One region of the Ralstonia sp. 22111 genome, then DNA from elsewhere that is predicted to be linked to it. Evidence: predicted binding sites of a transcription regulator. Region 1 holds the regulator's gene; each other region holds the start of a gene.

Region 1 (7,077 bases):
GGCAATCTCAACAAGATTTCGCCGCCGTGCTGTAACGGCAATACCTACCTGATGGCCGGGCTTGCCTACGATTCGCACGTGCGGGACATTCGCCCGAACGACTTTAAGGACAGCCTGGGTAACAAGTCCAAGATCCAGACCATCTCTACCTATTGGCTGGATGTGCAGGAGTACCAAACATACCGCTACCAGAACCAATTCTGGCTGGCGGCAAAGTACGGCGGCTTCAGTGTCCCGAGCAACTACAACACGAGCAACACTAGGGCGCTGGCGCAGTCGCTATGGAACGCGAGTGGCAACACGGACCCCAACGGCAAGCCAATGCCGGACAACTACTATCTGGCGGGTCAGGCAGACCTGATGGTGAATGGCCTGAATTCTGCCTTCCAGAACATCTCCAACGACATTCAAGCGGCCACGACGGCGCTGGCAGTCTCTTCCGCCAATGTGAGTCTGACCGGCAACATTGGGTATTCAGCTTCCTACAATTCTTCAACCTGGACCGGGGACGTCGTCGGCAGTTCGCTTAGTTTTGATGCCAAGACTGGGCTGCCCACGCAGACGAAGGCATGGTCTGCACAAGCCCAACTCGCTGGCCAATCAAGCTCATCACGCCTGATCGCCACGAGCAATACAACCGGGGCTGCGCAAGGTGTGCCATTCCAATTCGCGAAGCTGACCACGACCAACCAGAGCGCACTCAGCAATGCGGCCGTGAAGAATTGGAACAACCAGGACTTCCTGAATTACCTGCGCGGAGACCAGAGCAACGAAGGCACGAACGGCAAGGCGGTCTATCGCCAGCGTGCCTTTTTGTTGGGGGATATCGTGGGCTCGAAAGTCGACGCGGTGGGTCCTCCCGTCGCTGTCTTGTCGAGTGCAACCAACCCGGGCTATGCATCATTCAAGAGCTCCTATGCCAGTCGCAATCCGGTGGTCTACGTCGGCGCAAACGACGGCATGATGCACGCATTCGACGGCACCGTCGGCCGTACAACCAGTGGCAACGAACTGTTTGCCTACGTGCCGAGCTTCCTCTACCAAGGACCGTGCTCTTCAGGCACATGCACGCCCACTGTCAATGGCCTGGCATCGCTGGGTTTGGCCGGTACGAATTTCGTCCACCATGCGATGGTGGATGCCACGCCGCAGGCGTTTGATATCGACCTCGCGCGCGCGGGTGGTGCCAAGCCGTCTTCGTCGAGTACCTCAGACTGGCACACGATGCTGATCGGCGGTCTGGGCAAGGGTGGCAAGGGCTACTACGCGCTCGACATTACAGACCCCACGACGATCACCACCGAGACCGCACTCGCCGGCAAAGTGATGTGGGAGTTCGGTGGTCCCTCTAACGCGCGGCAGGGTACCTTGGGCTTCACCTATGGCGACCCGATCGTCGTGAAGACCAAGAAGTACGGCTGGATCGTTGCCGTGCCGTCGGGCTACAACAACGCTGATGGCATGGGCTGGCTATTTATCCTCAACCCGACGACGGGCGCCTTGCTGGAGTCGATTTCGACGGGTGTCGGCTCTGCAAGCAGTCCCGCGGGCCTTGCATATGCTTCCGCGTATGTTGCCGACTACACCGACAACACGGCAGACTCCATCTATGCGGGCGATCTGCTGGGCAACGTCTGGCGTTTCGACCTCACGGCAACAAGCGGCGCCTATCCGGCACCCACCCAGATTGCGAAGCTCACCGACCCGAGCGGCAATGCACAGCCTGTCACGACGCCGCCGCTGATCGAGATTCAGCCGAACTCGCTTAAGCGCTACGTCATGGTGGGTACCGGCCGGCTACTCGGCAGTACCGATATCGCCAGCAGCCAGACGCAGAGCTTCTACGTGATCTATGACGGCGTGGTCCAGCGTTTCAACAGCAGCACCGATCTTCCGAGCGGCGTCACGTTTCCGATTCAACGCAAGGATCTCAATGCGGACCCCAACCTGTTGAAGGGGATTGGTAGCGCTCCGACATCGGTCATGGGCTATTACGTCGACCTCGGCCAGTCGTCCAATGGCGTGGCGGAACGCGTTAACGTGGCGCCGGTCTCCAACTTCGGCACGGTGTCGTTTGCCGCCAATTTGCCAAACGGCGACGCGTGTAATCCATCCGGTACCAATCGCGTGTTCTCTCTGGACATCGGCACTGGCATCAGCCGCGTGGTTAATAGTTTTGGCGTGCTGCAGCCGTACTACACCGGTGGTGGGCTGGTGGTCGATCTGTCCTACCTCAACGTCAATGGTTCGGTCCGGCTGGAGGCCGGTACAGACAATAGCGCGATCAATTCTGTGCCGTTGGTTCCTACGGTGGTGCAGGCTATTCGTCAGATCAACTGGCGTGAAGTGCCTACGGCCGACTAACGGTGAACCGACGATGACGATGCGGTACCGCGACCGAGCGCTCAGCGCCAAGACGAGATAGGTGATATGAGGCGCAGCTGGATCGCCTGCGCTGTTGCAGTGACGGGCCATTTGGCTTTCCTGCATGCTGCCAGCGTATGGCAACCTCGGGCAGCAGAAGACAAGGGCGAAGCAGGTCTCCGGGTGCTATTCGTCGGTCCGCCGGCGGAGGCTTCGGGTGATGAAGCCAGTGCGAACAGCCGGAGGGGCGTAGGTAAGCAATCAGCCCCCTTTTCGCGGCAGCGGGGTGGTACGCCGCTTAAGGCTGCAGGCGACCGGTCGGAAGAATCTCCGTCGACGACGGCGTCGTCAGAGGAGGCCGACGAGATGCGATTTTATGCGTCGACGGAAGTGGATCGCCAAGCCTTGCCGGCTAGCACACTTGAACTTCTGGACGTGATGGCGTTAGTCGCAAACTCATCGCCGATAACATTGCGCGTCTATATCGCCGTTGATGGTGCGGTTGTGCGCGCTGAAATCGTCCGCGCGAGCGATGACAATCGTGCCGCCGCAGCCAGGTTGGCTTTGATTCTCATGGAGACGCGCTTTGTTCCTGCTAAGCGCTTGGGAGCGGATGTGGCCGCGGTAAGGGAACTGGAGTTCCAGATTGAACCATCCAACGAAAGCGGCCTACCGGCGTCCTCCTAATGCTCTGGGTCGAGAGTTTGATGGAATAGCAGCTTCGATGACGGTGACCCGAGAGAGGACGTCTTGCGAGAAACTCATTTCCGCACGTTCGTCGCCGCAACCTCGTCCAGCACGTCTCGAAACTCAGCCAGATCCTCAAAACTCCGGTACACCGATGCAAACCGGATGTAACCGATCTTGTCCAGCCGCTTGAGTTCGCGCATCACAAGCTCGCCCACGCGGTCGCTGCCGATTTCCTTCTCGCCGTGGCTGAGCAGTTTTTCTTCGATGCGGGCGATGGCCTCGTCGATGGCCTCGGCGGAAACGGGGCGCTTGCGCAGCGCAAGGCGCATGGAGTCCTTGACCTTGTTGCGGTCGTAATCGACGCGGCTGCCGTTCTTTTTGACGACGGCGGGAAAGAACAGCTCGATGCGTTCGTAGGTCGTAAAGCGGCGGTCGCAGGATTCGCAGCGGCGGCGGCGGCGCACGGTGTCGCCTTCTTCCGACATGCGGGTATCAATCACCTGGGTGGCCGCGTGGCCGCAAAAGGGGCATTTCATGCCGGTGGTCTCCTCGGCAACCTCAAAGAACGCACTGCGCTAAAAGAACAACGCCGCGATGGCCTGGGCAGGCACATCGCGGCAGGGTACTACGTGGCCGGGAGATCCGGCCATCAGCGGATGCCTTAGGCGTAGACCGGGAACCGCTTGGTCAGCTCGGCCACCTTGGCGCGCACGGCGGCGATGTTCGCTTCGTCGTGCGGGTTGTCCAGCACATCGGCAATCAGGTGGGCGACCGTCACGGCCTCGGCTTCCTTGAAGCCGCGCGTTGTCATGGCCGGTGAACCCAGGCGCACGCCCGACGTCACGAACGGCTTTTCCGGGTCATTCGGAATCGCATTCTTGTTGACGGTGATGTGTGCGTCACCCAGCACCTTCTCGGCTTCCTTGCCGGTGATCTTCTTGGCGCGCAGGTCGACCAGCATCACGTGGCTTTCCGTGCGGCCCGACACGATGCGCAGGCCACGGGCCATCAGCGTTTCGGCCATGGCTGCCGCGTTCTTCACGACTTGTTGCTGGTAAGCCTTGAACTCTGGCGACAGGGCTTCCTTGAAGGCCACTGCCTTGCCGGCGATCACGTGCATCAGCGGGCCGCCCTGGATACCCGGGAAGATCGCCGAGTTGATGGCCTTCTCGTGCTCAGCCTTCATCAGGATCACGCCGCCGCGCGGGCCGCGCAGGCTCTTGTGCGTAGTTGTCGTCACAAAGTCAGCGTGCGGCACCGGGTTCGGGTACACACCTGCGGCGATCAAGCCAGCGTAGTGCGCCATGTCCACCATGAAGTACGCGCCGATCGACTTGGCGATTTTGCCGATGCGCTCGAAATCGATGCGCAGCGCAAATGCCGATGCGCCGGCAATGATCAGCTTCGGCTTCTTCTCTTGCGCCAGGGCTTCGAGCGCGTCGTAGTCGATATCTTCCTGCGCGTTCAGGCCGTAGCTCACAACGTTGAACCACTTGCCGCTCATGTTGAGCGCCATGCCATGCGTCAGGTGGCCGCCTTCGGCCAGGCTCATGCCCATGATCGTGTCGCCCGGCTTGAGCACGGCGAAGAACACGCCCTGGTTGGCCTGCGAGCCCGAGTTCGGCTGCACGTTGGCGGCTTCCGCGCCAAAGAGCTGCTTCACGCGGTCGATGGCGAGCTGTTCCACCACGTCTACATATTCGCAACCGCCGTAGTAACGCTTGCCGGGGTAGCCCTCGGCGTACTTGTTGGTCAGTTGCGAGCCCTGCGCGGCCATCACGGCCGGCGAAGTGTAGTTCTCGGAGGCAATCAGCTCGATGTGGTCTTCCTGACGCTGATTTTCCTTCTGGATGGCGGCAAAGATTTCGGGATCGATCTGGTCGATCGTATAGCGGCTGCGTTCGAACATGGCGAGTGTCTGGTCTGAAACGAAACGGAAAAGGCGGAGATCGGGCGAGGCGTGGGGAAACATGCGCGCGGCTTGAACGACTGCGCTCGGTGTTGGCCGACTGCAGCGGGTGTCCAAGTCACCCTGTGCTTCCCATTCGCTGCCCAGGCGAGCGGCAGGCGCCGTTGTGCATGACGCCAGAAACCTTGCGCTTCCTCGTGGTCGCTGCCCACATGTCGAAGCCGCTCAAAGCAGCTTCAGGATTCGCCAGTCGCGCAAGGTGGAATGGTTGCCCGCGAGTGTACGACAGCCCCATGGTCGCCGCAAGAAGCGAGCGTGCAGACACGCACATTGCTGTGCAATGCGGTTCAAGGCTTCAGGTAAACTCTGATCTTTCGCTTTCTTAAGGTCCGGAGACACTTCCATGATCGTATTCGTGACCGGCGCAACCGCCGGGTTCGGCGCGGCCATCGCGCGGCGTTTCGTGCGAGAAGGCCATCGTGTGATCGCGGCAGGCCGCCGCCAGGACCGTCTCGACGCGCTCAAGGCTGAATTGGGCGACGCCGTGCTGCCGTTGGTGCTGGACGTGCTGGATGCCGATGTCGTTGCCGCGTTGCCCGGTACGCTGCCCGAGGGCTGGCGCGAAGTCGACGTGCTGGTCAACAACGCCGGTCTGGCCTTGGGCCTCGAACCCGCCCAGCGCGCTGATCTGTCCGACTGGGACCGCATGATCGGTACCAACTGCTCCGGACTGGTTCATATGACGCGTGCGTTGCTTCCGGCCATGGTTGAGCGCAACCGCGGTCACATTATCAATATCGGCTCCATCGCCGGGACGTACCCGTATCCGGGCGGCAACGTGTATGGCGCGACCAAGGCGTTCGTGCGCCAGTTCTCGTTGAACTTGCGCGCAGACCTGACCGGCACGCGCGTGCGCGTCTCGAACGTCGAGCCAGGTCTTTGCTCCGGCACCGAGTTTTCCAACGTGCGTTTCAAGGGCGACGATGCCCGCGTGGAGAAGGTCTACGAAGGCACGGAAGCCCTGACCGCCGACGACATCGCCGAGGCCGTCTACTGGATGGCGGCGCTTCCCGCGCACTTCAATGTCAACGCGATGGAGCTGATGCCCGTTTGCCAGTCATTCTCGGCCACCAGCGTGACGCGAGGCATGGCCTGAATCCCAGCGCAAGCCCTCGGCCGGTCGGTGGATGGCTGGCCGTCACTTGCGTCTTGGTAAAATTACCCGATGGCTTCTTTTGACTGGAACCTGCGCGTGTATTGGGAAGATACCGACGCGGGTGGCGTGGTGTTTTACGCCAACTATTTGAAATTTTTTGAGCGCGCCCGCACCGAGTGGCTGCGCGCGCTTGGGGTCGACCAGCGGGCGCTGGCCGATACGACCGGGGCCATTTTTGTGGTGCGCAGCACCGCTGTGGATTACCGCGCGCCGGCGCGCCTGGACGACCTGCTGCAGATCCGTTCGCGTATGGAACGGGTCGGCCCCGCGTCGGTCCAATTCGCCCAGGAAGGCTGGCGCGGCGACATTTTGCTCGCATCAGGCACGATTCGTGTTGGATGTGTCGACCGGCTCACTTTCCGGCCGACCCCGATTCCCGCTCCCGTACTCGCAACCATCAAAGCCGCCGCATGAATCCCGTCGAGGTCACACAAGATCTGTCGATCGTCTCGCTGGTGCTGCACGCCAGCCTCCTGGTCCAATTCGTCATGGGCCTGCTGCTGGTGATGTCGCTGTTCTCCTGGACGTACATCTTCCGCAAAGCGTTTGCGCTGCGCGCCGCGCGCAGCCAGACCGAATCGTTCGAGCGCGATTTCTGGGCCGGCGGCGACCTGCAGGCGCTGTATCAGAGCGCTGCCAACAACCGCCACACGACGGGGGCGCTCGAGCGCATCTTTGAAGCCGGCATGCGCGAATACCTCAAGGCGCGCGAGCTGCAGCGCGGTGGCGGCGATCCGAGCGCCATTCTGGATGCTTCCCGCCGTGCCATGCGTGCGGCCTACCAGCGCGAGATGGATTCACTGGAATCGCATCTGCCGTTCCTGGCGTCCGTCGGCTCGGTTAGCCCGTACATCGGCCTGTTCGGGACCGTGTGGGGGATCATGAACGCCTTCCGCGG
Region 2 (7,077 bases), on a different contig from region 1:
GCCCGGGCCAAAGAATTCGATGACCTTGCATTGGCCGTGCGCACCCGGCAACACAAGCTTGATCGCACCGACCACCACGACGTAGAAGCCATCGGCACGATCGCCACGGTGAAACGCGAAGTCGTGCCGCGACACGCGCACTGCGTGGCTGTCACGCGTGAGCACGGCCATGTCATCGTCGTCAAAATCCAGGAACAGCGGGCTGTGCTTGAGCAGAGCGCCCACATCGAGGGGGTCGTGCATGGTGTCACCGGCAACAGAAAGAAGAAAAGCAGGCGGCCAATACGCGCTGGGTGCCCTCGCTGGGCAGCGTGATGGCCGGGGTTCCGGGGGCACTTCGGTAGGCTTGTAGTGCGTAGTGTTTCACGCCGCGCCGGCTGAGGTTTTGCGCCAGCGCAAGAAGCTCGTGTTCTGGCAGCCAATCGGGGTGCCACGTGGTGCGGCACTCAAATGCGCTGCCGTTTTGCAGCAGAAGATCCAGGCATGCATCGACCGGCGCAGCACTCCCGCGGCGGCCTGTGAGCGCGTCGTAGCGCGGTGCGCTCGTCTTGATGTCGAGCCCGACCCAGTCCACCAGCGGCAGTACGTCGGCCAGGCGCGCCGGATAAATACCGCCGGTGTGCAGGCCAATCTTGTAGCCGAGCCCGCGCACGTCGCGCATCAGGTGGGGCAGATGCGGTTCGCTCAGCGGTTCGCCGCCGGAGAAGACAACCGCATCAAGCAGGCCCGCGCGACGCTGTAGAAACGCGAAGACATCGTCCCAATCCAGCGTGCGCGCCCGCGTTTGCAGGTGCGGGTTGTGGCAGTAATGACAGCGCCACGGGCAGCCGGCCACGAATACCACCGCCGCAAGCTGCCCCGGCCAGTCGACGCTGGAAAACGGCGCCAGGCCGCCGATGGCCGGCGGCGGGCAGTGCGGTGGCTCAGCGGGCGCGGTCTTCAACAAAGAAGCGGCGTTCACAGAATTCCCCTTGCTTGCCGATGTTGAACGAGCTGACGGGCCGGTGATAGCCCATCACGCGGGTCCAGACTTCGCATCGTGTGCGCTGGTTGTCGTCGAGTACAGCGGCGTGGTTGGCGGTGTGTGCAGCGGTAGTCATACGGAGGCTCCTTCGTGATGGAGGTGGGTGGAAGAACCTGGGGTGTCCGCCGTTGTGCAGACGCACTTGCCATGGGGCTGCTGAGCCAGCAGTTCTGCATCGCATTTCGGACAGAACGCGTGATGGCCGGACAGGTAGCCGTGCTTCGGGCAGATTGAAAACGTCGGGGTGATGGTGATGTACGGCAGGCGGAAGTTCGCCAGCGCGCGGCGCACGAGTTCCTTGCACGCCTGCGGCGAGGAGATCGCTTCGTTCATGTAGAGGTGCAGCACCGTGCCGCCGGTGTACTTGCTCTGCAGCGCTTCCTGGCGCGCCAGTGCTTCGAACGGGTCGTCGGTGTAGCCGACGGGCAACTGGCTGGAGTTGGTGTAGTACGGCTGGGCGGTCGTGCCGGCCTGCAGGATGTTTGGCCAGCGCTTGCGGTCTTCACGGGCGAAGCGGTAAGTCGTGCCCTCTGCCGGCGTGGCCTCGAGGTTGTACAGATGCCCCGTCGCCTCCTGGAATTCCGTCATGCGCTGACGCACGTGGTCGAGCAGGCGCACCGCCATGGCGTGGCCGAATGGCGTAGTGATGTCGTCGGCATCGTGCGTGAAGTTGCGCACCATCTCGTTGATGCCGTTCACGCCGAGCGTGCTGAAGTGGTTGCGCAGCGTGCCCAGGTAGCGCCGCGTGTACGGATACAGCCCCTGGTCGATCAACCGCTGGACGAACTTGCGTTTGACTTCCAGCACGTCGCGGCCGAGTGCGAGCAGCGTATCGAGCCGCGCCAGCAGCGCCGCCTCATCGCCCGCGTAGAGGTGTCCCAATCGCGCGCAGTTCACCGTCACCACCCCGATGGAACCGGTCTGCTCGGCCGACCCAAACAACCCGTTGCCGCGCTTGAGCAGTTCGCGCAGGTCAAGCTGCAAGCGGCAGCACATCGAGCGCACCATGTGCGGCTCGAGATCGGAATTGAGGAAGTTCTGGAAGTAGGGCAGCCCGTAGCGTGCCGTCATCTCGAACAGCAGCGTGGTGTTGGGGTGCTCCCAGTCGAAGTCTGGCGTGATGTTGTACGTGGGAATCGGAAACGTGAACGCGCGGTCCTTTGCATCGCCGGCCATCATGACCTCGATGTACGCGCGGTTGATCATGTCCATCTCGGGCTGGAGGTCGCCGTAGGTGAAGGGCATCTCTTCGCCGCCGATGTACGGAACCTGCTCGCGCAGGTCCGCCGGGCACGTCCAGTCGAACGTGAGGTTGGTGAACGGCGTCTGCGTGCCCCAGCGGCTGGGCACGTTCAGGTTGTAGATCAGCTCCTGCATGGACTGCTTGACCGCCGCATACGACATCGCATCGCGGCGGATGAACGGCGCCATGTACGTATCGAACGAACTGAACGCCTGCGCGCCGGCCCATTCGTTCTGCAGCGTGCCGAGAAAGTTGACGATCTGCCCGATGGCTGCGGACATATGCCGCGGCGGCGTCGCTTCCACCTTGCCCGGCACGCCGTTGAATCCCTCCGTCAGCAACTGCCGTAACGACCACCCTGCGCAGTAGCCCGACAGCATGTCGAGATCGTGGATGTGGAGGTCGCCCTCGCGATGCGCTGCGCCCGCCTCTGGGCTGTAGACATGCGAAAGCCAGTAGTTGGCCGTGACCTTGCCTGCCACGTTGAGGATCAGGCCGCCCAGGCTGTACCCCTGATTGGCGTTGGCATTGACCCGCCAGTCGCGCTGCTCGAGGTATTCGTCCATCGTGCTCTCGACATCGACCAGCGTGTGCTTGAGCGAACGCAGCCGGGCGTGCTGCTCGCGGTAGACGATGTAGGCACGCGCGGTGCGCCAATAGCCGGCGTCGACCAGCACCTCTTCCACGCAGTTCTGGATGATTTCGATACCGGGGCTGGGGAGCGAGGCGAGATGCTCGAGCACGCCCGTGGTCAGGCGCTGCGCTTCGACGGTGTCGAATTCGCCGGTGGCCTGTCCGGCTGCCGCGATGGCCTGGCGGATCTTTTGCGCGTCAAACGGGGCCAATGAACCGTCGCGCTTGGTGACTTGCCTGGTGACCTGTGTGCCCGTCATGAGGTACTCCATCTAGTGGTATGGAGTCAGACTAGCACTACATATTGTGGTCGGTGAGCCCTAAAGACCTTGATTTTTAAATCGCTTGACCCCGGTCAACCGGGGCCATTTGCGACGCAGAATGGTCGTGTCGCTGTCAGTCGACGATGAACAGCCTGGCGCCGTTCTTGGTGTAGGACTGATGGGCTTCAGCGTCGTCGCCCACCTGATAGCTCATGCCCGGCGTGAGGGTGAACTTGCGGCCGTCTTCCAGCGTGGTTTCCAATTCGCCATCCAGGCAGAACAGGATGTGGCCCTTCTTGCACCAATGGTCAGCCAAGTAGCCGGGGGTGTACTCGACCATGCGTACACGGATGCGGTTTGACTCGTCCCCGAAGTAACGGGTGCGCCAGATCGCCATGCCGGTCTCGCCGGTGTGCTCGGTAGGTTCAACGGCGGACCAGTCGGTCGTGCCAAAGGCGAAGGGCGCCATTTTCATCGCGGGACTCCGGGTAGGTGACGTAAGCCCATGATGGTATCAGCGGCTTACGTGGTCCATGCGTCGCATTTCATGTGCTTGAAGCGGCGCTTGTTGGTACGCCGTGACGGCATTGCGTGCGGCTCAATAATCCGCTTCGGAGGGGCTCGTTCCACTGCCCGTGCGGCATCGCAGCAAGGCGTCAACGGCGCCATATCAATGTATGCAGAAATTGCATGGTGCCATGCAACATCGACATAACGATCGCCATGCGCTTCTCTAATATCGTCGCTTTTTACAAAGCGTGACGAAGTTGGGCCAGCCCTTGGCCCCATGAGATCCGCGTCTGTCGCGCGCCGTCCCTCCGGCCACGATATTCCTTGGAGAAAGTCTTGAACACCAAACGTCTGACCTCCCATATCGGGCTGGCAATGCTGCTGGGCATTGCCGTCGGCTGGGGTTGCCACGAATATGCCAAGGACGCTGCGGCGGCCAAGGACATCGCTTCGTACTTCAGCATCATCACCGACATCTTCCTGCGCATGATCAAGATGATCATTGCACCGCTGGTGTTCTCGACCCTGGTGACCGGCCTGGCGAGCATGAGCGGCGGCCGTTCGGTGGGCCGCGTGGGCCTGCGCGCGATGATCTGGTTTGTGTGCGCGTCGGCCACGTCGCTTGCGCTGGGCATGCTGCTGGTCAACTTCTTCCAGCCGGGTGTGCACATGAACCTGGCGCTGCCGGATGTGTCGGCCACGTCGGGCCTGAAGACCGGTGACTTCACCCTCAAGGCCTTCATCACGCACGTGTTCCCGCGCAGCATCGTGGAGGCCATGGCCACCAACGAGATCCTGCAGATCCTGGTGTTCTCGCTGTTCTTCGGCGCCGCGCTGTCGACGATGAAGAACCCGATGGACAGCGTGATCGGCCGTGGCCTGGAAGAGCTGACCAAGCTGATGTTCCGCATTACCGACTACGTGATGCGCTTCGCCCCACTGGGCGTGTTTGCTGCCATGGCCGCTGCCATCACGGTGGAAGGCGTGGGCGTGCTGTGGACCTACGGCAAGCTGATCGGCGAGTTCTACCTGGGCCTTGCGCTGCTGTGGGCGATCCTGTTCTTTGTCGGCTACGTGCTGCTGGGCCGTTCGCTGGGCCGTCTGCTGGGGCTGATTCGTGAGCCGACGCTGCTGGCGTTCGCCACGGCGAGCAGCGAATCCGCTTACCCGAAGACGATCGAGGCGCTTGACCGATTTGGCGTGCCCAAGCGCATTTCGAGCTTCGTGCTGCCGCTGGGTTATTCGTTTAACCTCGATGGCTCGATGATGTACCAGGCGTTTGCGGTGCTGTTCATCGCGCAGGCCTACAACATCGAGATGGGCTTCACGCAGCAACTGACGCTGCTGCTGGTCCTGATGCTCACGAGCAAGGGCATGGCCGGTGTGGCGCGTGCCTCGCTGGTGGTGGTGGCAGCCACGCTGCCGATGTTCCATCTGCCCGAAGCCGGTCTGCTGCTGATCATCGGCATCGACCAGTTCTTCGACATGGGCCGCACGGCCACCAACGTGATCGGCAACAGCCTGGCCACGGCCGTGGTGGCGAAGTATGAGCCGGCTGAAGAGGAGGCGGTGGAAGAGACCGCAGAACCCGCAGTGCAGCCGCAGGTCGGCTGACTTTAAGCCAAGACGACAGCGCCGCCTTTCAGGGCGGCGTTGTTGTATCTGAGCGGCGTTATTCCGGTTGAGAAGCGAGCGATGCCACGGCCGGGCTCAGGGGCGCATCGCCGATGTCGACACGCTGTGCCATCGGTGCCTCTCCGAGCAATGCAGCCACCATGGCTTGCAGCGGAAGCACGTCGCCGGTGCTCATGAAGCGGGGCGATGCGGCTGGGCCCGCTGCCTGCAATCCCGCCGCCGCGAGCGTGCGGCCCAGATGGCGCGCGACGGCGTGGCCGGTGTCGATCAACGTCAGACGATCGCCCGCGATCTCGCGGATGGCGTCTTCCAGAAACGGGTAGTGCGTGCAGCCGAGCACCAACGTGTCGGCGTTTGCGTCCAGCATCGGTTGCAGATACGCCCGCAGCAGCTCCAGCACCGCAGGCGAGTGGGTATCGCCACGTTCGATCAGGGGGACGAGCCCGTAGCCGGGTTGGCTTAGCACTTTGCAATCGCCCGAGGCAGCCGCCAGCAGGCGTGCAAATTTTTCGCTGCGCAGCGTGCTTTCGGTCGCGAGCACGCCGACCACACGACTCTTCGATGTGGCAACCGCTGGCTTCAAGCCCGGCTCGACGCCAATCACCGGCACCGCGAGTTTTTCGCGTAGCACGTGCACGGCTTGCGCCGTGGCGGTGTTGCACGCGATCACCAACGCCTTGCAGCCCTGGTCGACCAGCCATTCGCACACGCGCAGCGTGCGATCGGCAATGTATTCGGGAGATTTTTCCCCGTACGGGGCATGGCGGGAATCCGCCAGATAGAGAAGCGATTCGGCCGGCAGTTCGGCGCGAATCGCGCGCAGGACGGAGAGCCCTCCGAGGCCGGAATCAAAGACCCCGACCGGTGCCTGCGCGCGTGTCGTCATATTGGATGAACGGATCAGCCTGCTGCGACGGGAATCTTGCCGATCTTCGCCTGCCATTCCGCCGGGCCGGTCTTGTGGACCGACGTGCCCGAGCTATCGACGGCGACGGTCACGGGCATGTCCTTCACGTCGAACTCGTAGATGGCTTCCATGCCCAGGTCTTCGAATGCCAGCACCTTGGAACCACGGATGGCCTTCGACACCAGGTAAGCGGCACCGCCCACGGCCATCAGGTAAGCCGACTTGTGCTTCTTGATGGATTCGATGGCGACCGGGCCACGCTCGGCCTTGCCCACCATGGCGATCAGACCCGTCTGGGCGAGCATCGTCTCGGTGAACTTGTCCATGCGCGTGGCCGTGGTCGGGCCTGCCGGGCCAACGACTTCATCACGCACCGGATCGACCGGGCCGACGTAGTAGATCACGCGGTTGGTGAAGTCGATCGGCAGCTTCTCGCCCTTGGCGAGCATGTCGGCGATGCGCTTGTGTGCGGCGTCACGGCCCGTCAGCATCTTGCCGTTGAGCAGCAGCGTCTGGCCCGGCTTCCACGAGGCAACTTCTTCCGGCGTGAGCGTGTTCAGGTCGACGCGCTTGGAGGTCTCGGTGTTCGGTGCCCACTCGACCTTCGGCCATTGCGACAGGTCCGGCGCTTCAAGCTTGGCAACGCCGCTGCCGTCCAGCGTGAAGTGTGCGTGGCGCGTGGCGGCGCAGTTCGGGATCATCGCCACGGGCAGGTTGGCCGCGTGGGTCGGGTAGTCCAGGATCTTCACGTCGAGCACGGTGGCCAGGCCGCCCAGGCCTTGCGCGCCAATGCCCAGCGCGTTGACCTTTTCGTACAGCTCGATGCGCAGTTCTTCTGCACGGTTGCTCGGGCCGCGGGCGA
Region 3 (7,077 bases), on a different contig from region 1:
CAGTGGCTTGTGCGAGCCGTTGATCGTCTTGAGTTCGTCCAGCGTCAGCCGGCGCGTCCACATGGCGAGGTCGTCGTAGGCCATCACGCCTTTGAGCGAGCCCGGGTTGTTGGGCACGTAGTTGTGCGTGGCGTCGTCGTTCATGCCCCAGACCTTGGTGGCCAGGCCACCCAGCTTCGTGACGTCGGTGTTGGCGATGGCCTTGTCTTCCACCTTCTGCACGCCGAGCACCGGGTCCAGGATGTAAGCGCTGAAGCGCTTGGCCTGCGCGTCCACCGACAGGGCGAGATAGGCCCACTGGTTGGCGCTGAACTTCATGCCCTGGATGTCGTCGCGCTTGCCGCCGCTGCCCAGGTTGAAGCGCACTTCGCAGCCGCCCCACAGTCCGATGGCGATGCCGGCATTGGAGCCGGAGTAATAGTCCTTGTTGGCGAGGATCGGTTCGCCGGTGCCGTTGCCCTGCGTGCAGTCCGACTTGAACCAGAAGCCGATGGTGAATTGCGGGCTTAGCGCGATGTCAGCGCCGTTCTGCGTGAGCTTGTAGGCGTCGATGCGCGAATCGACCGAGAGCGCCGTGCCGCCAAAGGGGTCGGCGGCAGCAGAGCCGCCGTCGGTGCCGGCCACCCAGGGGCCGATCGTCGAGCTGGCTTTACGGTCGGTTGGCGGCAGCGGATCGAAGCTGTAGTACGCAGCAAGGCCGTTGGTGAGCGAGGTCGCCAGCGGCGTTGGCGCCACGTAGCTGATCTGCGCGAGCATCGACACCGGCACGTTGTTGCGCACGAGCGTGTAGTTGATGCGGTAGATGCCGCTTGCGGCAGCGATGTTGCTGTCGGTGTACTGCGTGGCTGTGGCCGGCAGCGTGGCGACCGGCTTGCCATCACGCAGCACGGTGATGGGGCCGCTGGCAGCGGTCGGGTTCTGCCAGTTCAGCAACAGCGAGGCGCTGTACGCGCCCACGGTGCTCTGGACATTGCGCACGCCGACGGCACTGGCCGTGAGTGCTGCACCGTCCAACTTGTGAGCGGTGGCCGGTACGGCGGCGTTCAATTGCGCCAGCACGGTCGGCACGATGTCGGCCTCGCTCGGCAGGGCAGCGAGCGCGGCTTCCGACGTGGGCGCGGCCATGCCGTTCTTACCGAGCACCGGATTGACGCTCTTGTTCAGCGCGATGAAGGCGGTGCGGTTTTCAAGCGTCGGCGCCGACGTGGTGGCACCCGTGGCGTCCAGCCCGTGGCTGGTGGTCACGACGACGAGCCAGTCTTCGTTCGGGTTGGCGGTGCGGCGCTGGGCGATGGCGGCTTGCAGCGTGCCCAGCGCCTGGTCGACGTTGTCCAGCGCAGCGGTGTACGCGTCGCTTTGCAGGCCCGATGCCAGCGCGGCGGCGGCCGGCGCGGTGTATTGCGCGAAGACGACGTCGTAGCCGGACTGCACGAGCTTCACGCTGTTCTGCGTCACGCAGGTGTCCACCTGGGCGCAGTCCACGAGCGTGTCGAGGTTGCCGGCTTGCTGATCCGCCTTGAGAAGCGCAGGCAGCGCTGCCGAGCTGACGGCGGCGCCGAGCCGTTGCGTGGCGCCGGCTGCCTTGGCGGCGCTGCGCGCGTAGCTGAACACGCTTGGGGCGGCCAGGGTGGTGACGGTGTCGTCGGTCACGCCATGGCGGTTTTGCCAGGCGCCGGTCAGCACCGTGGCCCAGCTCGGTGTGTCCAGCGGCGGCTGGGCGGTGGTGGTGCCCAGCGTGCCGCCGGTCGAAGCCGGCATCACCGCCAGCGCGCCCAGGTTCGGCAGGCTGTGCTGCAAGAGCGCGCTCTGTATCTGCGCATAAGTGGCGCCGTCCACGCCGACCACCAGCACCTTTTTGCTGGCGCTGGTAGAGGGCGCGTCTGTGTTGCCCTGGTTGGCGATGGGGCTGCTGTCGCTACCGCCGCATGCGGTCAACGTGGTCGCCAGCGTCGCGGCCACGGTCGTGCCCAGCGCTGCCGTCAGCAGGCGGCGGGCAGGTGGATTCCAAGCCATGTCGATTTCCTCGGTCGTTGTGCGCGGCGCTCGGTGTCCCGCCGCTGTGATTGCGCTCCCTGCAATGCGACCGAAGCGTAGGGTGGGGGCCTGTCGCTCAAGTGACAGCCTCGGCAAGAATGCTGATGTGGCTATTCGGATTTCTTGAGCGGGTGAAATGCCGGGGATTGCCCCGGGGTGCGGCACGCGTGCACCGGTGCAGTGCGCCGCACACATACCCCTACCGAAGATGAGGTGACGTCTATTGAGCTTGCGACGTCGATAGAAAGAATTATTCTGAAGAGTCGGTCATTGCGACGCCGCACGCCAGTCCCGCCGACCCTTTGTGCAGACTGGCGTAGCGGGTTTGCGGCACCGCATTGGCGAGTGAAAAATAGCCCTCTGCCCCCACCTGTCAAGTCTAGGCAAATTCGATTGGGCCACTATACTTAGCGTCAATCCCGGAGTTGGACACTAGATGTAGTGGTCGCTTTCCGGGATTCTTATTTCAGCGCCACGCGGGGGCGGGCGTACGGCAGGTCGAGCCGGCGCTTGGGGGCTGAGGAAAGGCAGGGGTCTTTTCCGTCTCATTTCTCCGCGTAGCGCAAGGATTCGCCCAGGGTGCTTCACCCCCGGCGCGCCAATAAAACGAACGGTTCAACAGGAGTCCACATGCAGACGGCCCAACCAGAAATCCACTCCGGCACCGCCAACCCCTCCCAATTTGCGCAAAGCGCTGGCGGCACGGCCGCTGCCCCCAGCACTGGCTACGCGGACTACAAGATCATCCGCCGCAACGGCGCCGTGGTGAGCTTCGAGCCTTCGAAGATCGCCGTGGCCATGACCAAGGCCTTCCTCGCCGTGAATGGCGGGCAGGGCGCTGCTTCCGCGCGTGTGCGCGAGCTGGTCGAGCAACAAACGCAGAACGTCGTGCGTGCGCTGCTGCGCAGCCGCCCGAACGGCGGCACGTTCCATATCGAAGACGTGCAGGATCAGGTGGAACTGGCCCTGATGCGCTCGGGCGAGCACGACGTGGCCCGCGCCTACGTGCTGTACCGCGAGCGCCGCGCCCAGGAGCGCGCACAAGCCGGTGAAACCCAGCAGCAACCGGCCTTCATCGGCCTGAACGTGACCGACGGCGGCATCACCCGCCCGCTGGACATGGCGGCGCTGCGCAACGTGATCGTCTCGGCCTGCGAAGGTCTGGGCGAAGCGGTGGACCCGGAGCCGATCCTCAAGGAAACGGTCAAGAACCTGTATGAAGGCGTGCCGATGACGCAGGTGTACGACTCGGCCATCCTGGCCTCGCGTACCCTGATCGAAAAGGACCCGGCGTACAGCCAGGTCACGGCGCGCATCCTGATGCACACGATCCGTCGCGAAATCCTCGGCGAAGAAGTCACGCAAGCGGAAATGAGCACGCGCTACGTCGACTACTTCCCGCAGTTCATCAAGCGCGGCATCAACGCCGAGCTGCTCGACGACAAGCTGGCGCAGTTCGACCTGGCCCGCCTGGGTGCGGCCCTGGACGCCTCGCGCGACTTCCAGTTCAACTACCTCGGCCTGCAGACGCTGTACGACCGCTACTTCCTGCACATCAATGAAACCCGCATCGAGATGCCGCAGGCGTTCTTCATGCGTGTGGCGATGGGCCTGGCGCTGAACGAAATCGACCGCGAAGCCCGCGCCATCGAGTTCTACCAGCTGCTGTCGTCGTTCGATTTCATGTCGAGCACGCCGACGCTGTTCAACTCGGGCACGCGCCGCTCGCAGCTCTCGTCGTGCTACCTGACCACCGTGTCGGATGACCTGGACGGCATTTACGAGGCGCTGAAGGAAAACGCGCTGCTCTCCAAGTTTGCCGGCGGCCTGGGCAACGACTGGACGAACGTGCGCGCACTCGGCTCGCACATCAAGGGCACGAACGGCAAGTCGCAAGGCGTGGTGCCGTTCCTGAAGGTGGTCAACGACACGGCCGTGGCCGTGAACCAGGGCGGCAAGCGCAAGGGCGCGGTGTGTGCGTACCTGGAAACGTGGCACCTGGACATCGAAGAATTTCTGGAACTGCGCAAGAACACCGGCGACGACCGCCGCCGCACGCACGACATGAACACGGCCAACTGGATCCCGGACCTGTTCATGAAGCGCGTGATGGAAGGCGGCGAGTGGACGCTGTTCTCGCCGTCCACCTGCCCGGACCTGCATGACAAGGTCGGTAAGGCATTCGAGCAGGCCTACCTGGCCTACGAAGACAAGGTCGCGCGTGGCGAGATCAAGCTCTTCAAGAAGATGCCGGCGCTGCAGCTGTGGCGGAAGATGCTGGGCATGCTGTTCGAAACCGGCCACCCGTGGATCACGTTCAAGGATCCGTGCAACATCCGCAGCCCGCAGCAGCACGTGGGCGTGGTGCACAGCTCCAACCTGTGCACGGAAATCACGCTGAACACCAACGACAGCGAAATCGCCGTGTGCAACCTGGGTTCGGTCAACCTGGTCGCCCACCTGGTCAAGCAGGCGGATGGCAGCGTGGTGCTCGATCACGAGAAGCTGAAGAAGACCGTGCGCACGGCCATGCGCATGCTCGACAACGTGATCGACATCAACTACTACGCGGTCAAGAAGGCACGTGATTCGAACCTGCGCCACCGTCCGGTCGGCATGGGCATCATGGGCTTCCAGGACGCGCTGCACGTGCTGCGCGTGCCGTACGCCAGCGACGCAGCGGTGCAGTTTGCCGATACCTCGATGGAAGCCGTGTGCTACTACGCCTACTGGGCGTCGACCGAGCTGGCTGAAGAGCGCGGCCGCTACAGCAGCTACAAGGGCTCGCTGTGGGATCGCGGCATCCTGCCGCAGGACTCGCTCAAGCTGCTGGCCGAAGAGCGTGGCGGCTACCTGGAAACCGACATGTCGTCGACCATGGACTGGGACAGCCTGCGCGGCCGCATCAAGCAGTACGGCATGCGCAACTCGAACTGCGTGGCGATCGCCCCGACGGCAACGATCTCCAACATCATCGGCGTGTCGGCCTGTATCGAGCCGACGTACCAGAACCTGTACGTCAAGTCGAACCTGTCGGGCGAGTTCACGGTGGTCAACGACTACCTGGTGCGTGACCTGAAGGCACGCGGCCTGTGGGACGAAGTGATGGTCGCCGACCTGAAGTACTTCGACGGCTCGCTGGCCCGCATCGACCGCATTCCGCAAGACCTGCGCGACCTGTACGCAACGGCCTTCGAAGTGGAGCCGACGTGGCTGGTGGAAGCGGCATCGCGCCGCCAGAAGTGGATCGACCAGGCTCAGTCGCTGAACATCTACATGGCCGGCGCGTCGGGCAAGAAGCTGGACGACACGTACAAGCTGGCCTGGCTGCGTGGCCTGAAGACCACGTACTACCTGCGCACGATCGGCGCCACGCACGTCGAGAAGTCGACCGTGTCGCGCGGCACGCTGAATGCGGTGTCCTCGGGTAGCGATACAGGTGGTGTGTCGGCTGCAGGTGCATCGGGCGTGACGTCGGCCGCACCGACCAGCGCGCTGGATGCCGCTGCTGCCACCGCCCAGGCGATGCCGGAAGCCGAAGGCGCCGTGTGCACGATGCGCCCGGGCGACCCCGGTTTCGAGGAATGCGAAGCCTGCCAATAAGTCAAAACAGTGTCTGAGGTTGCTCCCGCGCAAGCGGGGGCGCCGTGACCTGAACGACACTGGACTCGCGCTCCAAAAGAGCGGGAGCGACGAGCAAAGAATTAGGAGAAACACATATGCTGAGCTGGGACGACGACGTCAAACCTGCCGCACAACCTTCGGCTGCACCGCAGCCGGTGTATCAACCGCAGCCGCAACTGCAAACGGCCACCGCTGACCAGGGCGGCGTGCTGCCCCCGTCGGCCACGCAGGCCGCCGGCACGGGCATCCTCGGCAACAACCCGAACGCCGCTGCCGCACAGAGCAACCGCCGCGTGAACGCCGCTGACAAGCGCGTCATCAACGGCGCCACCGATGTCAACCAGCTGGTGCCGTTCAAGTACAAGTGGGCCTGGGAAAAGTACCTCGCCGGCTGCGCGAACCACTGGATGCCGCAGGAAATCAACATGTCGCGCGACATCGCCCTGTGGAAAGACCCGAACGGTCTGACCGAAGACGAGCGCCGCATCATCAAGCGCAACCTGGGCTTCTTCGTGACGGCCGATTCGCTGGCCGCCAACAACATCGTGCTGGGCACGTACCGCCAGATCACCGCGCCGGAATGCCGCCAGTACCTGCTGCGCCAGGCGTTTGAAGAGGCGATCCACACGCACGCGTATCAGTACATCGTTGAGTCGCTGGGCCTGAACGAGGCCGAGATCTTCAACGCGTACCACGAAGTGCAGTCGATCCGCGACAAGGACGAGTTCCTGATCCCGTTCATCGACACGTTGACCGATCCGTCGTTCAAGACCGGCACGCCCGAGAACGACCAGAAGCTGCTGAAGTCGCTCATCGTCTTCGCCTGCATCATGGAAGGCCTGTTCTTCTACGTTGGCTTCACGCAGATCCTGGCGATGGGCCGTCAGAACAAGATGACCGGCGCTGCCGAGCAGTACCAGTACATCCTGCGCGACGAGTCGCTGCACTGCAATTTCGGGATCGACCTGATCAACCAGATCAAGCTGGAGAACCCGCACCTGTGGACGGCCGAGTTCAAGGCCGAGATCACGGAGCTGTTCAAAAAGGCCGTCGACCTGGAATACCGCTACGCAGAAGACACCATGCCGCGCGGCGTGCTGGGCCTGAACGCACCGATGTTCAAGGGTTACCTGCGCTTCATCTGCAACCGTCGCTGCCAGCAGATCGGCCTCGACGCGCTGTTCCCGAACGAAGAAAACCCGTTCCCGTGGATGAGCGAGATGATCGACCTGAAGAAGGAGCGCAACTTCTTCGAGACGCGCGTGATCGAGTACCAGACCGGCGGTGCGCTGTCCTGGGAGTGATCTGAGCCACGCGCTCGACCCGGCATCAACGTAGACAGGCGACGCACCATGCGTCGCCTGTTTGCGTTTTGGGGCGTCCATTCACGTTTGTGCGATTGCGCCGCGCCTGTCAGAC

Evidence for each region. The regulator NrdR, encoded in region 1, represses ribonucleotide reductase genes. The targets are predictions, from matches to a motif close to CACNANATNTNGTG.
Region 2: ACTJK4_RS11860 (ribonucleoside triphosphate reductase) is a predicted target of NrdR. The motif match lies at 3,196-3,209, and genes of this name have one in related genera.
Region 3: ACTJK4_RS23960 (ribonucleoside-diphosphate reductase subunit alpha) is a predicted target of NrdR. The motif match lies at 2,465-2,478, and genes of this name have one in related genera.

Annotation. Positions count from the first base shown of each region.
Region 1 covers NZ_JBQEPR010000001.1:1,038,053-1,045,129, forward strand. Annotated here, with positions in the region: gene ACTJK4_RS04860 (pilus assembly protein) at 1-2,364, shown strand, start outside; gene ACTJK4_RS04865 (hypothetical protein) at 2,431-3,051, shown strand; gene nrdR (transcriptional regulator NrdR) at 3,126-3,590, opposite strand; gene glyA (serine hydroxymethyltransferase) at 3,716-4,963, opposite strand; ZMP/ZTP riboswitch at 5,098-5,227, opposite strand; gene ydfG (bifunctional NADP-dependent 3-hydroxy acid dehydrogenase/3-hydroxypropionate dehydrogenase YdfG) at 5,367-6,119, shown strand; gene ybgC (tol-pal system-associated acyl-CoA thioesterase) at 6,189-6,593, shown strand; gene tolQ (protein TolQ) at 6,590-7,077, shown strand, end outside.
Region 2 covers NZ_JBQEPR010000004.1:38,853-45,929, forward strand. Annotated here, with positions in the region: gene ACTJK4_RS11845 (Crp/Fnr family transcriptional regulator) at 1-243, opposite strand, end outside; gene ACTJK4_RS11850 (anaerobic ribonucleoside-triphosphate reductase activating protein) at 248-961, opposite strand; gene nrdD (anaerobic ribonucleoside-triphosphate reductase) at 924-1,100, opposite strand; gene ACTJK4_RS11860 (ribonucleoside triphosphate reductase) at 1,097-3,160, opposite strand; gene ACTJK4_RS11865 (DHCW motif cupin fold protein) at 3,297-3,638, opposite strand; gene ACTJK4_RS11870 (dicarboxylate/amino acid:cation symporter) at 4,010-5,287, shown strand; gene murI (glutamate racemase) at 5,346-6,194, opposite strand; gene ACTJK4_RS11880 (fumarate hydratase) at 6,209-7,077, opposite strand, start outside.
Region 3 covers NZ_JBQEPR010000013.1:81,865-88,941, forward strand. Annotated here, with positions in the region: gene ACTJK4_RS23955 (alkaline phosphatase family protein) at 1-2,013, opposite strand, end outside; gene ACTJK4_RS23960 (ribonucleoside-diphosphate reductase subunit alpha) at 2,665-5,637, shown strand; gene ACTJK4_RS23965 (ribonucleotide-diphosphate reductase subunit beta) at 5,754-6,962, shown strand.